3 regions of the Enterobacter sp. Taxon_2 genome follow, and region 1 is predicted to be linked to each of the others. Evidence: predicted binding sites of a transcription regulator. Region 1 holds the regulator's gene; each other region holds the start of a gene.
The links. The regulator sigma-54, encoded in region 1, starts transcription at its own class of promoters, with help from an activator protein. The targets are predictions, from matches to a motif close to GTTGGCACANNTTTCGCTNT.
Positions count from the first base shown of each region.

Region 2: the regulator sigma-54 is predicted to act here: its motif matches at 1,770-1,789, upstream of AC4IC4_RS14290 (branched-chain amino acid ABC transporter substrate-binding protein).
Region 3: the regulator sigma-54 is predicted to act here: its motif matches at 1,454-1,473, upstream of hypA (hydrogenase maturation nickel metallochaperone HypA).

Region 1 covers NZ_CM178024.1:4,285,259-4,289,238, reverse strand. The annotation lists gene rapZ (RNase adapter RapZ) at 1-288, opposite strand, end outside; gene ptsN (PTS IIA-like nitrogen regulatory protein PtsN) at 334-825, opposite strand; gene hpf (ribosome hibernation promoting factor) at 908-1,195, opposite strand; gene rpoN (RNA polymerase factor sigma-54) at 1,218-2,651, opposite strand; gene lptB (LPS export ABC transporter ATP-binding protein) at 2,699-3,424, opposite strand; gene lptA (lipopolysaccharide ABC transporter substrate-binding protein LptA) at 3,431-3,980, opposite strand, start outside; gene lptC (LPS export ABC transporter periplasmic protein LptC) at 3,954-3,980, opposite strand, start outside.
Region 2 covers NZ_CM178024.1:3,005,306-3,009,285, reverse strand. The annotation lists gene AC4IC4_RS14295 (ABC transporter permease subunit) at 1-377, opposite strand, end outside; gene AC4IC4_RS14290 (branched-chain amino acid ABC transporter substrate-binding protein) at 477-1,598, opposite strand; gene AC4IC4_RS14285 (YecA/YgfB family protein) at 2,024-2,692, shown strand; gene tyrP (tyrosine transporter TyrP) at 3,316-3,980, opposite strand, start outside.
Region 3 covers NZ_CM178024.1:3,818,845-3,822,824, reverse strand. The annotation lists gene AC4IC4_RS18100 (HypC/HybG/HupF family hydrogenase formation chaperone) at 1-217, opposite strand, end outside; gene hypB (hydrogenase nickel incorporation protein HypB) at 208-1,071, opposite strand; gene hypA (hydrogenase maturation nickel metallochaperone HypA) at 1,075-1,425, opposite strand; gene hycA (formate hydrogenlyase regulator HycA) at 1,637-2,101, shown strand; gene AC4IC4_RS18080 (4Fe-4S dicluster domain-containing protein) at 2,172-2,780, shown strand; gene hycC (formate hydrogenlyase subunit 3) at 2,777-3,980, shown strand, end outside.

The sequences.
Region 1 (3,980 bases):
GTAGCGGCGGATCAGCGTATTGCGGTCTGCATCGAGGAAAAGCAGCTGAGGCGAGAACGTATCAGGCAGGTTGCTCATGGCCTGTTCGAAGATCTCTGGCGATTCAGGCATGTTACGGACGTCGATACTGACGGCGGCAGAGGTTTGTCTCTCCGCAAGCGTGCGGGCCAGGTCGGGCAATAACACGACCGGCAGGTTATCGACGCAGTAAAAACCCATGTCTTCCAGCGCGCGCAGAGCAACGGATTTCCCCGACCCTGAACGGCCACTGACAATCATCAGCACCATGTTCCGTTTCTCCTCAGGACAACAGATGTGAAGGCCATCTCCTGGTTATGCATCATCCTGATTGCCTTCTGCTTCAGTGATAATTTGATAGAGCTCTTCATCACTTTGGGCCGAGCGCAGCCGACGGCAAATGGTTTTATCGGCCAGACGTTTTGCGACCAGCGACAGCGTATGCAGATGGGTTTTCGTCTGGTCAGCAGGCACCAGCAGCGCGAAGAGGAGATCGACGGGCTGGTTATCAATGGCATCGAAGGCGATGGGTGTTTCAAGTTGCACAAACACACCAACGGCACGCAGGGTATCCTCTTCCAGTTTGCCGTGCGGGATCGCGATGCCGTTGCCGATACCGGTACTGCCCATCTTTTCACGGGTCAGAATCGCTTCGAACACCACCTGCGGCGGCAGGCCCAGCTGTTTTGCGGCCAGTTCACTGATGATCTCCAGCGCACGTTTTTTGCTCTGGCAGTGAACCGCACTGCGGGTACATTCCTGGTTAAGGACATTGCTCAGTTGAAGAGCGGAATCGTTGTTCATCATAATTTCACCTAAGCGCTAACTGTACAAATGGCCTGTTGTGTTTCACAACAGGCCGTCCTGCACCCGTTAACTGCCCGGACAATTAGTGTTGTTTCAGTTTATCTTTATGTTTATTGAGCTGTCGTGCAAGCTTATCAATCAAGCCGTCGATAGCAGCGTACATGTCTTGCCCTTCCGCACTGGCATGCAGTTCACCCCCGTTAACATGCAGGGTGGCATCCGAGATATGAGTCACTTTCTCCACTTTCAACACAATATAGACCTGATTGATCCTTTCGAAATACTGCTCGAGTTTTGCAAACTTCGCGTTCACAAAGTCGCGTAAAGCCTCAGTAATTTCGACGTTTTGTCCAGTGATGTTGAGCTGCATAGTGTCTTCCTTATCGGTTGTGTCAGACCAGCTGTTTACGCTGGTTGGACGGCGGAATGGATAAAGACTCTCGATACTTCGCAACAGTACGACGTGCCACCATAATACCCTGATCGGACAGCATGGTGGTTAACTTACTGTCGCTTAGTGGCTTCGCGGGATTCTCCGCGGCGATCAACTTCTTCACCAGGGCACGAATGGCCGTTGACGACGCTTCGCCGCCGCCCTCGGTATTCACATGGCTGGAGAAGAAATACTTAAGCTCAAAAATACCGCGTGGACTGTGCAGATACTTCTGCGTGGTGACACGGGAAATGGTTGATTCATGCATTTCGACGGCCTGGGCGATATCCGCCAGTACCATCGGTTTCATATACTCTTCGCCCTGCTCAAAGAACGCCTGCTGCTGTTCGACAATACAGCGGCTGACGCGTAGCAGCGTATCATTTCGGCTCTCCAGACTTTTGATCAGCCATCGCGCTTCCTGCAAATTGCTACGAATATATTGATTGTCGGAGTCGTTACGCACGCTGGTGCACATGGAGGCATACTGCTGGTTGATTTGCAGACGAGGGATGCTGTCTGAATTCAGTTCAACGACCCAGCGGCCATTGTGTTTTCTGACCAGCACATCCGGGATGACGTACTCGGGCTCGCTGGTCTGGATCGACTGTCCCGGGCGCGGATCGAGCGACTGGATCAGATTCACCGCTTCTTTCAGCACCTCTTCCTTCAGGCGCGTGACGCGCATCAGGGAGCGGAAATCGTGGTTCGCCAGCAGATCCAGATGATCGCTGATGATTAAGCGCGCCTCGTCGAGCCACGGCGTCTCTTTGCTGAACTGAGAAAGCTGGATCAGTAGGCAGTCGCGCAGATCTTTTGCGGCCACGCCTACTGGATCGAAACGCTGGATGCGCTTCAGAACGGCTTCAACTTCCTCAAGCTCTATCTCGTCGTCGCCCATGCTTTCCAGAATATCGTCCAGCGTGACGGTCAAATAGCCAGTGTCGTCAACGGCATCGACAATTGAGGTGGCAATCGCGCGGTCGGTATCGGAGAAGGGAGTAAGTTCCACCTGCCACATCAGGTAATCCTGCAGTGACTGGGTGGTTTCGCCCTGGTAGACCGGTAGCTCATCATCCTGGTAGTCTGCACGCGTACCGGAAGGGGTTCCGGCGGTGTAGATTTCATCCCAGCTGGCATCCAGCGGAAGCTCGTCCGGCATCTCTTTTTGTTCGAGTGCATCCGCGGTGTCGAGCGCTTCTGTCTCCTGCGATTGCTGGGTATCTACCTCGTCATGAAGATCGGTTTGTTCCAGCAGGGGGTTGCTGTCCAGCGCCTGCTGGAGCTCCTGCTGAAGTTCTAACGTGGACAGTTGCAACAGGCGAATTGCCTGCTGTAGCTGCGGCGTCATCGCCAGTTGTTGGCTGAGCCTTAATTGCAAACCTTGCTTCATGTTCAGAGCATTTTTCTCCGGTTCGGCGTTACGTTACCTCTACCCTATCAGAGTCTGAAGTCTTCCCCAAGATAGACGCGCTTAACATGATCGTCTTCGAGGATCTGCTGCGGCGTACCGTGGGCGATCAGATTGCCCTGGCTCACAATATACGCGCGTTCACACACGGCCAGCGTTTCACGGACGTTGTGGTCGGTGATCAGTACGCCAAGCCCGCTGTCACGCAGGTGTTCAATGATACGTTTAATGTCGATAACCGAGATCGGGTCAACGCCCGCAAACGGTTCATCCAGAAGGATAAACTTCGGGTTTGCGGCCAGCGCACGGGCAATCTCAACACGACGGCGTTCGCCCCCGGAGAGAGCCTGACCGAGGCTGTCGCGCAGATGCTCAATGTGGAACTCTTCCATCAGCTCGTTGGCACGATCCTGACGCTGTTCGCTGGTCAGATCGTTACGAATTTGCAGGACCGCCATCAGGTTATCGTAAACGCTAAGACGACGGAAAATGGAGGCTTCCTGCGGCAGGTAGCCGATCCCGCGACGTGCGCGCGCGTGCAGCGGCAGAAGACTGATGTCTTCATCGTCAATGACAATGTTGCCAGCATCGCGCGGCACAATGCCAACGACCATGTAGAAAGTGGTGGTTTTACCCGCACCGTTAGGGCCAAGTAGCCCTACAATTTCGCCGGAGTTGACGGTCAGACTGACATCTTCTACGACACGGCGGCCCTTATAGGCCTTCGCGAGATTTTTTGCAGTTAATGTTGCCATAACGAATTAGTTACTCTTCTTCTGTGCCGGGGCCTGGCCTTTGCCTTTATCCTGCAGCTGCGACGGAACCAGTACGGTGGTGACGCGTTTGCCTTTCTCGCTGGAGGCCTGCATTTTTTGCTCTTTTACCAGATAGGTAATCTGGTCGCCGGTAATGTTGCTGTCCAGCTGTTCCAGGTACGCATTACCGGTCAGGATGACCAGGTCCTTCGCCAGCTCATAGTGCATGTGCGTAGCGTGACCTTTCACCGGCTTGCCGTTGTCCTGCATCTGGTAGAAGGTGGCCGGGTTACCATAACCATCAATGATCTCTTTGCCCTGCTCGCCACCCGGACGGGTCACGACCACTTTGTCGGCGTTGATTTTGATGGTGCCCTGAGTCATGACGACGTTACCCGTGAAGGTGACGACGTTGCCCTGCATATCGAGAGACTGGGTGTCGGACTCGATATGGATCGGTTGGTCGGTATCGCCCGTTACAGCAAGCGCGGGGAGACTGGTCGCCAGCATCGCGCTGGCGATAATTACTTTAAGGCTGAGTTTGTTTGTTTTGAAT
Region 2 (3,980 bases), 1.3 Mb from region 1:
CGCGGGCCCTGGCTCAGCTGGGCGTAGTTTTGCAGGATAAGCGACATCCCGATGGCGGAGATCAGCGGCGCCAGGCGCGTGGAGTTGCGCAGCGGCTTGTAGGCGATACGCTCGATAGTCCAGCCGTACACCCCGGTGACCACAATGGTGAACACCAGCGTGCCGAGGATCAGCAGCGGGAAGGACTGCAGGCCGAAGAACGAGAGCAGCGCCAGGCCAATGGCGCAGAGATAGGCGGAAATCATATACACTTCGCCGTGGGCGAAATTGATCATCCCGATAATGCCGTACACCATGGTGTAGCCGATGGCGATTAGGCCGTAGACGGAACCCAGCGTTAAGCCATTAATTAACTGTTGCAGGAAGAATGTACTCATCTTAGCGCGCTCGTTTTATAGGCTGCGCGAGCCGCGCAGCCTGATGTTTATTACGCGCCGACGGGCAGGCCCGCCGACGTTGAGCGTGACTCCGTCCCGTTACTGCACTTCCTTATATTTTCCTTTGTCGTCCCACTGGTAAACCACGTAGTCAGAGACCTTCAGATCGCCTTTGCTGTCCCAGGCTTTTTTGCCCATCACCGTGTCGACGGAATTGGCCTTCAGCCACTCGCTGGCTTTAGCGGAGTCCTTGCCGCCGGTGGCCTTGAAGGCCGCGGCAATGGCCTGTACGGAGGCATAGGAGTAGAGGGTGTAACCTTCCGGCTCGAATTTACCGGCGCGGAATTTCTCGATAACCGCTTTACCGTCCGGGATCAGGCGCGGGTCTTTACCGAAGGTCATGTAAATGCCATTGGTATACTGCGGGCCGCCCGCAGCGGTCACCATCTCCTCGTTGACAATACAGTCCCCGGAGAAGAATTTTGCCTGTACGCCCTGCTCACGCATCTGGCGAACCAGCGGGCCGGCTTCCGGGTGACAGCCACCGAAGAACACGACGTCCGGTTTTTGCGCGCCGATCTTGGTGACCAGCGCGTTAAAGTCTTTTTCACCGCGGGATAACCCCTCGTACATCACATCCTGAACCCCGCGTTTCGCCAGTGCCGCTTTGGTGGCGTCAGCCAGACCCTGACCATAGGTGTCTTTGTCGTGAATGATCACCACGCGCTTGGCTTTCAGCTTGTCGATGATGAAGTCGCTGGCAACCTGACCCTGCTGGTCGTCGCGGCCGCACATGCGGAACATATCGCTCATGCCGCGTTCGGTGATCAGCGGGTTAGTTGAGCCGGGGGTAATCGCAATAATGCCTGCGTCGCTATACACCTCGGATGCGGGCATGGTGGAAGAGGAGCAGAAATGGCCGACCACGGCGTTGACTTTATCCTGGTCAACTAAACGGTTGGCGACGGCTACGGCCTGCTTGGGCTCGCAGGCATCATCCCCCTGAACCAGTTTGATTTTCTCACCGTTAATGCCGCCTGCGGCATTAATGTCTTCAGCGGCCTGCGTTGCGCCGTGCCAGTACTGATCGCCATAGGTGGCGTTCGGACCCGTGAACGGTCCGGCCACGCCAATCACAATATCTGCCCGGGCGGAAAACGCCGTCACCAGGCAACCGGCCAACACAAGAGAAAGAGGAGTTCTGATAAATTTCAGCGACATTATTATGTTCCTTAGCAAAGAGGTTTTTGCACCACGGCGTAAACCCGAACGCCCGACGGCGCAGCCAATCCGAAACACGAGCAAGAACAAAATGCACTAAACGAACACGATACAGACGGCATCCTGCATATTACGGCGAGATTTCCCTGCGCAGGGACGCGCGAAGAACGTTAAGCAAAAACGTTGCCAGAATGGTTAACCCATTGACGAGCATGCGACATGTTTGAGTATAGAGCGCCGCATTATGCCGCCTTGCGGGAGGAGAAGAAATTACAGCGGAGATCACATATCGTTAACAATAAAGCCCATAAGTTGTGCAAAGGTCACGGTTTGCACGTTTTTGCAGCAATAAAGACCTAAACTTCAGCCCGGAGAGGGGTGAGATATGTGTTAGGATCGTTTCCTTTTTTGCAGGAGTATCAGCGATGACTGAAGGCCCATTGAATGAAAGCGAAATGGCGTGGCTTGAAGAGACGTTAATGTCTTACGGTCATGATGACGCGTCCGTGATTGACGTGTCCGAACTGGACGGCATGCTTACCGCAGTGCTTTCCGGTCCTGTTGTCGTTGAGCCAGATGCCTGGCTGGTGGCGGTTTGGGGTGGCGAGAAGTACATTCCGCGCTGGAAAAACGATCGTGAGATGAACCGTTTTATCGATCTCTGCTTTAAGCACATGAACGATATTGCCGAGCGCCTGAGTGAATACCCGGATCAGTTCGAACCGATGTTTGGCTATAACGACGTTGACGGTGAGAGCTATACCGTGGTGGAAGAGTGGTGCTACGGCTATATGCGCGGCGTGGCGCTGACGGACTGGTCAGCCTTGCCGGAAGCCCTGAAGGCCGATCTTGAAGTGATTGCGCTGCACGGAACGGAAGAGAACAGCGAAAAGCTGGATGAACTGTCCGAAGAGGAGTACATCGCCAGCATCGAGAGCATCCAGCCTGCGGCACTGCGTTTATATCAATACTGGGTAGACAACCCGCAGCAGCCGGAAGCGAAGAAGCCGATTGTGAACGGCACAAAGGTCGGGCGTAACGATCCGTGTCCTTGCGGCAGCGGGAAGAAGTTTAAGAGCTGCTGTTTGCACTGATCAATTTTTTATTAACTTAGGTGGATTTGTTTCGTTCACCTCCAGTCAGTAGAAAATAATACGATCTTTACCTGTGAACGAGATAAGGGGGCCACCGCGGCCCCCTTATCGATCCCCGCGGCCCCGCGGAAAATCGGTGCTTCGCACTGCGCTCACCTCACGACCGTCTGCCTGCGGTCGGCTCAACTCGACATCCTGTCTCGCTTCGCCTCTGGCCGCCATCCATGGCGTCCAGCCCTTGTCCCCCGGTCTCCGGTTCGCCGATTTTAGCGGGGATGCAACACCCGTGCCCCATGCAGACGATGAAGAAGATGGAGGGGGCGGGAGTCCGGCTAAAATCGCCGAATCGTTTCCTGGAGGCCGGGGCGACGCGCATGGATGCGCGGCGAGGGCGGCTTTACAGGGACGTTGCATCCGCCCGTCCCCGAAAAGCCGTAAGGAATAAGATGAGGGCACCGCGAAGCGGCGATTTTCTTGCCGGGAGCCGGGATTGTTAAGGGGGCGGCGATAGCCCCCTTAACACGTTCACCGCAGCGGACAAAACAGGTAGCAGAAGAGTATTAGTGAACGGAATTATCCCCTGCTATTACATAGAAAATGGACTTGCCATTGGGATATACATTTCAACCCACTTCCGGCAGCATCCCGGCTGCAATCAACACCTGCACCAGAATAATCACCACCCCGCAGCCAAACACAACGCACAGCAGCGGTTTTCCGCCCGCCACGCGATACCCTTGCTGAGGATGCTGCTGGCGGCTTTTCCATGCCAGCAGGGAAGGGAGGAGGAGGGCAAGGATCGACAGCGCTACCCCTGCGTACCCCAGCGCCATCACAAATCCGCGCGGATAAAACAGCGCGAACGCCAGCGGCGGCAGGAAGGTAATTGCGCCCGTCTGTAACCGTCCGGCCGCGGTATTGCGGCGCTGGAACAGATCGGCCAGATAATCAAACAGGCCGAGCGCCACGCCCAGGAATGAGGTTGCCAGCGCCAGGTCGGCAAACAGATGTACCGCCAGCTCCACGTGTGGGGAGGTGACGACCTCGCGCAGTGCCAGCAGAAAACCGTTCAGGCCAGCGTGTTGCGCCATCAGCCCAATAAAGGTTGAAGAGTCAATGCTGCCCAGCGTCACCAGCTGCCAGAAAATATAGGCAATCAGCGGGATCGCGCTGCCGATAACAAAGACGCGGCGCAGTTTTCGGATATCGCCGTTCATATAGCTGACGATGCTCGGCACGCTGCCGTGGAAGCCAAACGAGGTGAAAATGACCGGGATCGCGGAGAGCG
Region 3 (3,980 bases), 470 kb from region 1:
TTTGCAGGGCGTTGAGCGTGTCGTGGGCTTCCGCTTCGTTAATTACGCTCATGGCGAACCCCACGTGCACCAGCACCCACTGGCCGAGACGCGATGCGCCCGTTTCATCTGTGTTGCCCACCAGCGTCAGGTCGACATCGCGCAGGATGCCGCAGACCTCGACTTTGGCCTGATTACCGTCGATGGCGTGAATTTGCCCAGGTACGCCTATGCACATCGCTCGTTCTCCAGCCACTGTAGCCAACTGTCCATGCCGTCACCGCGCGTGGCGGAGACCAGCAGGATCTCAATCTCCGGATTCACTTCACGGGCATACGCCAGGCACTTATCCACGTCGAAATTCAGGTACGGCAGCAGGTCGACTTTGTTCAGCAGCATGACGGACGCGGCGGCAAACATATGCGGGTACTTCAGCGGTTTGTCTTCGCCTTCGGTCACCGAAAGCACCGCCACCTTGTGCCGTTCGCCCAGGTCGAAGCTCGCCGGGCAGACCAGGTTGCCGACGTTTTCAATAAACAGAATGCCGTCATCCGCCAGCGGCAGACGCGGGGCGGCGTCGGCAATCATCTGCGCATCCAGGTGGCAGCCTTTTCCGGTATTAACCTGGATTGCCGGGGTGCCGGTTTCGCGAATACGCGCCGCGTCGTTAACGGTTTGCTGGTCGCCTTCAATCACCGCGCAGGAGACGCGCCCGTTCAGGCGCTTGAGCGTTTCCGTTAACAGCGTGGTTTTGCCGGACCCGGGGCTGGAGACCAGATTCAGCACCAGCTGTTTGCGGGTGGCAAAGCGGGCGCGGTTGCGGGCGGCGATCTGATTATTTTTGTCCAGCACGTTGATTTCCACCTCCAGCATCTGGCGCTGGCTGATGCCCGGCGCGTGGGTGCCCGCCTCCCCGTGGCCGTAGTGCAGATCGCCCACAGCGGAGCGTTGCGGGGCGAAGGTGATACCGGTCAGTGCCGCAGAAGGTCGTGGGGCAGGAGAAAAGGGCGCGGAGCGAAACGCGGAATGGGGGCGATGTTCATCCCCTTCTATATACAGGTTGCCTTCGGCGCAACCGCAGGTACTACACATACTTTACTCCTTCTCGATTTCGAGACGTTGGATCTGCATGCCGTCATCCGCCACGATGCGAAGACCGGTGCTCTGACACTGCGGACAGCGCTGAACCTTTGATGACAGCAGGGTGACGTACTGCTGACACTGCTCGCACCAGCACTCCGCCTGCTGCTCTTCAATATGCAGTTCGCAGCCTTCCGCCAGCGTGCCGCGGCACACTAGCTCAAAGCAGAAATGCAGGGCGCTTGGCTCGACGCAGGAAAACGCCCCGACCTTCAGCCAGACGCCGGTAACGCGTTTCGCGTGGTTTTGCACTGCCTGCTGTTCGATAAGTTCCAGAGCCCGCTGGCAGAGGGTGATTTCGTGCATGACGCCTCCTCAGTGAATTGCGCCATTGAATGCAATAACGGTGCCAGCTTGATTTTTGTTAAGGCGTGACGATGTCAACGCTGTCGAAATGACACGTCGACACCGCGGCGTTGACAGCGGTTTTGTAATTAAATCCATTAAAAATCATATAGATAAAAACTGGCATGGAATCTGCTTAACAGCCGCTATCTCCATTAAACGGATACCTTCTATGACTATTTGGGAAATCAGCGAAAAAGCGGATTACATCGCGCAGCGTCATCAGCAGCTGCAGGACCAGTGGCACCTTTACTGCAACTCGCTGGTTCAGGGCATTACCCTCTCGAAAGCGCGTCTTCACCACGCGATGAGCTGCGCGGCACAGGGGGATATGCGCTTTGTCCTGTTCGGCCATTTCACGATCAACGTGACCCTGGCAGATAACTTCAACAGCCACACCATTGAGTACCACCTCGAGACAAAAGACGGCGAAAAACAGTGTATTGCGAAGGCGCAGCTGATGGCCGACGGCATGGTGGACGGCCACGTCAGCAACCGCGATCGCCAGCAGGTGCTGGAGCACTATCTGGAAAAAATCGCGCCGGTCTATAACGGCCTGTACGCCGCCGTTGAACGCGATCTCCCGGTCAACCTGAAGCAGCTGATGGACGGAAATGCCTCAGCGAACGTGGCCTGACCCTTGCGTGTCGAGAAGTGTCGACAAGACAGTTTTTCGTCAAAAATGACTATCACCAGAGGATGACCCGGTGAACCGTTTTGTAATTGCCGACTCGACGGTCTGTATTGGCTGTCGAACCTGTGAGGCGGCGTGTTCGGAAACGCATCGCCTGCATGGGCTGCAGTCCATGCCGCGCCTGCACGTCATGCGTAATGAAAAAGAGTCTGCCCCGCAGCTCTGCCATCACTGTGAAGATGCTCCCTGCGCGGGTGTCTGCCCAGTGAATGCCATCACCCGTGTTGATGGCGCTGTCCAGCTGAACGAAAGCCTGTGCGTAAGCTGCAAGCTGTGCGGCATCGCCTGCCCGTTTGGCGCGATTGAATTTTCCGGCAGCCGTCCGCTGCACATTCCGGCGAACGCTAACTCGCCAAAAGCCCCGCCTGCGCCACCGGCTCCGGCACGCGTAAGCACGCTGCTGGACTGGGTGCCCGGCATCCGCGCCGTGGCGGTGAAGTGCGACCTGTGCAGCTTCGATGAGCAGGGTCCGGCCTGCGTGCGCACCTGCCCGACTAAGGCATTGATTCTGGTTAACATCCGCGACATCGCCCGTACCAGCAAGCGTAAACGCGAGCTGACCATCAACAGTGATTTTGGCGACCTTTCTCTGCTACAGGCGCTTAACGAGGGGGCGAAATGAACGCGGCAATGATGATTACCAGCGCGGTAGCCTGTTTTACTGCCGCCGCTGTTCTGGCGCTTATCTTCTCATTCCATAAAACCCTGAGCGGCGCGATCGCCGGGATTGGCGGGGCGGTAGCTAGCCTGATGATGCTGGCGGCAGGCGGCGTTGTCCTGCTCGGCGGCCAGTCCGCAGAAACCGTGATGCCGCTGATTCGGCACACCGTTGAGATCACGCCCCTGAACGCCATCTGGCTGGTGACGTTTGGTCTGTGCGGGCTGTTTATCAGCCTGTTCAATATCGACTGGCACCGCCACCCGCACGCTAAAGCTAACGGCCTGCTGGTCAATCTGGTGATGGCGACGGCGGTCTGTACCGTTATCGCCAGCAACCTCGGCGCGCTGGTGGTGATGGCGGAAATCATGGCGCTGTGCGGCGTGTTCCTGACGGGCTGCAGCGCCTCCGGGAAATTATGGTTTGCGCTGGGACGCCTTGGGACGCTGCTGCTGGCGCTGGCCTGCTGGCTGGTGTGGCAACGCTTTGGCACGCTGGATTTCTCTGCGCTCAACGGGCATCCGCTGGGGAATGACGTCTGGCTGCTGGGCGTTATCGGCTTTGGCCTGCTCGCTGGCATCATCCCGCTGCACGGCTGGGTGCCGCAGGCGCATGCGAATGCCTCCGCGCCCGCCGCCGCGCTGTTTTCGGTGGTGGTGATGAAAGTGGGTCTGTTCGGAATTTTGGCGATTACGCTGACCGGCGGACAACCGCCGCTGTGGTGGGGCGTTGTGCTGCTGATCGCCGGAATGATTACCGCGTTCGTCGGCGGCCTGTACGCGCTGATGGAGCACAATATCCAGCGTCTTCTGGCGTACCACACGCTTGAAAATATCGGCATCATCCTGCTCGGTATTGGCGCGGGCGTAACCGGGCTGGCGCTCAATCATCCGGCGCTAATCGCGGCCGGTTTTATCGGCGGTCTTTATCACCTCGTTAACCACAGCCTGTTTAAAAGCACCCTGTTCCTCGGCGCGGGAAGCGTCTGGTTTCGCACCGGCCATCGCGACATTGAAAAGCTGGGCGGGATTGGCAAAAAGATGCCGGTAATTTCACTGGCGATGCTGGTCGGGCTGATGGCGATGGCCGCGCTGCCGCCGCTGAACGGCTTTGCCGGGGAGTGGGTGATCTATCAGTCCTTCTTCGCGCTCGGTCAGAGCGATC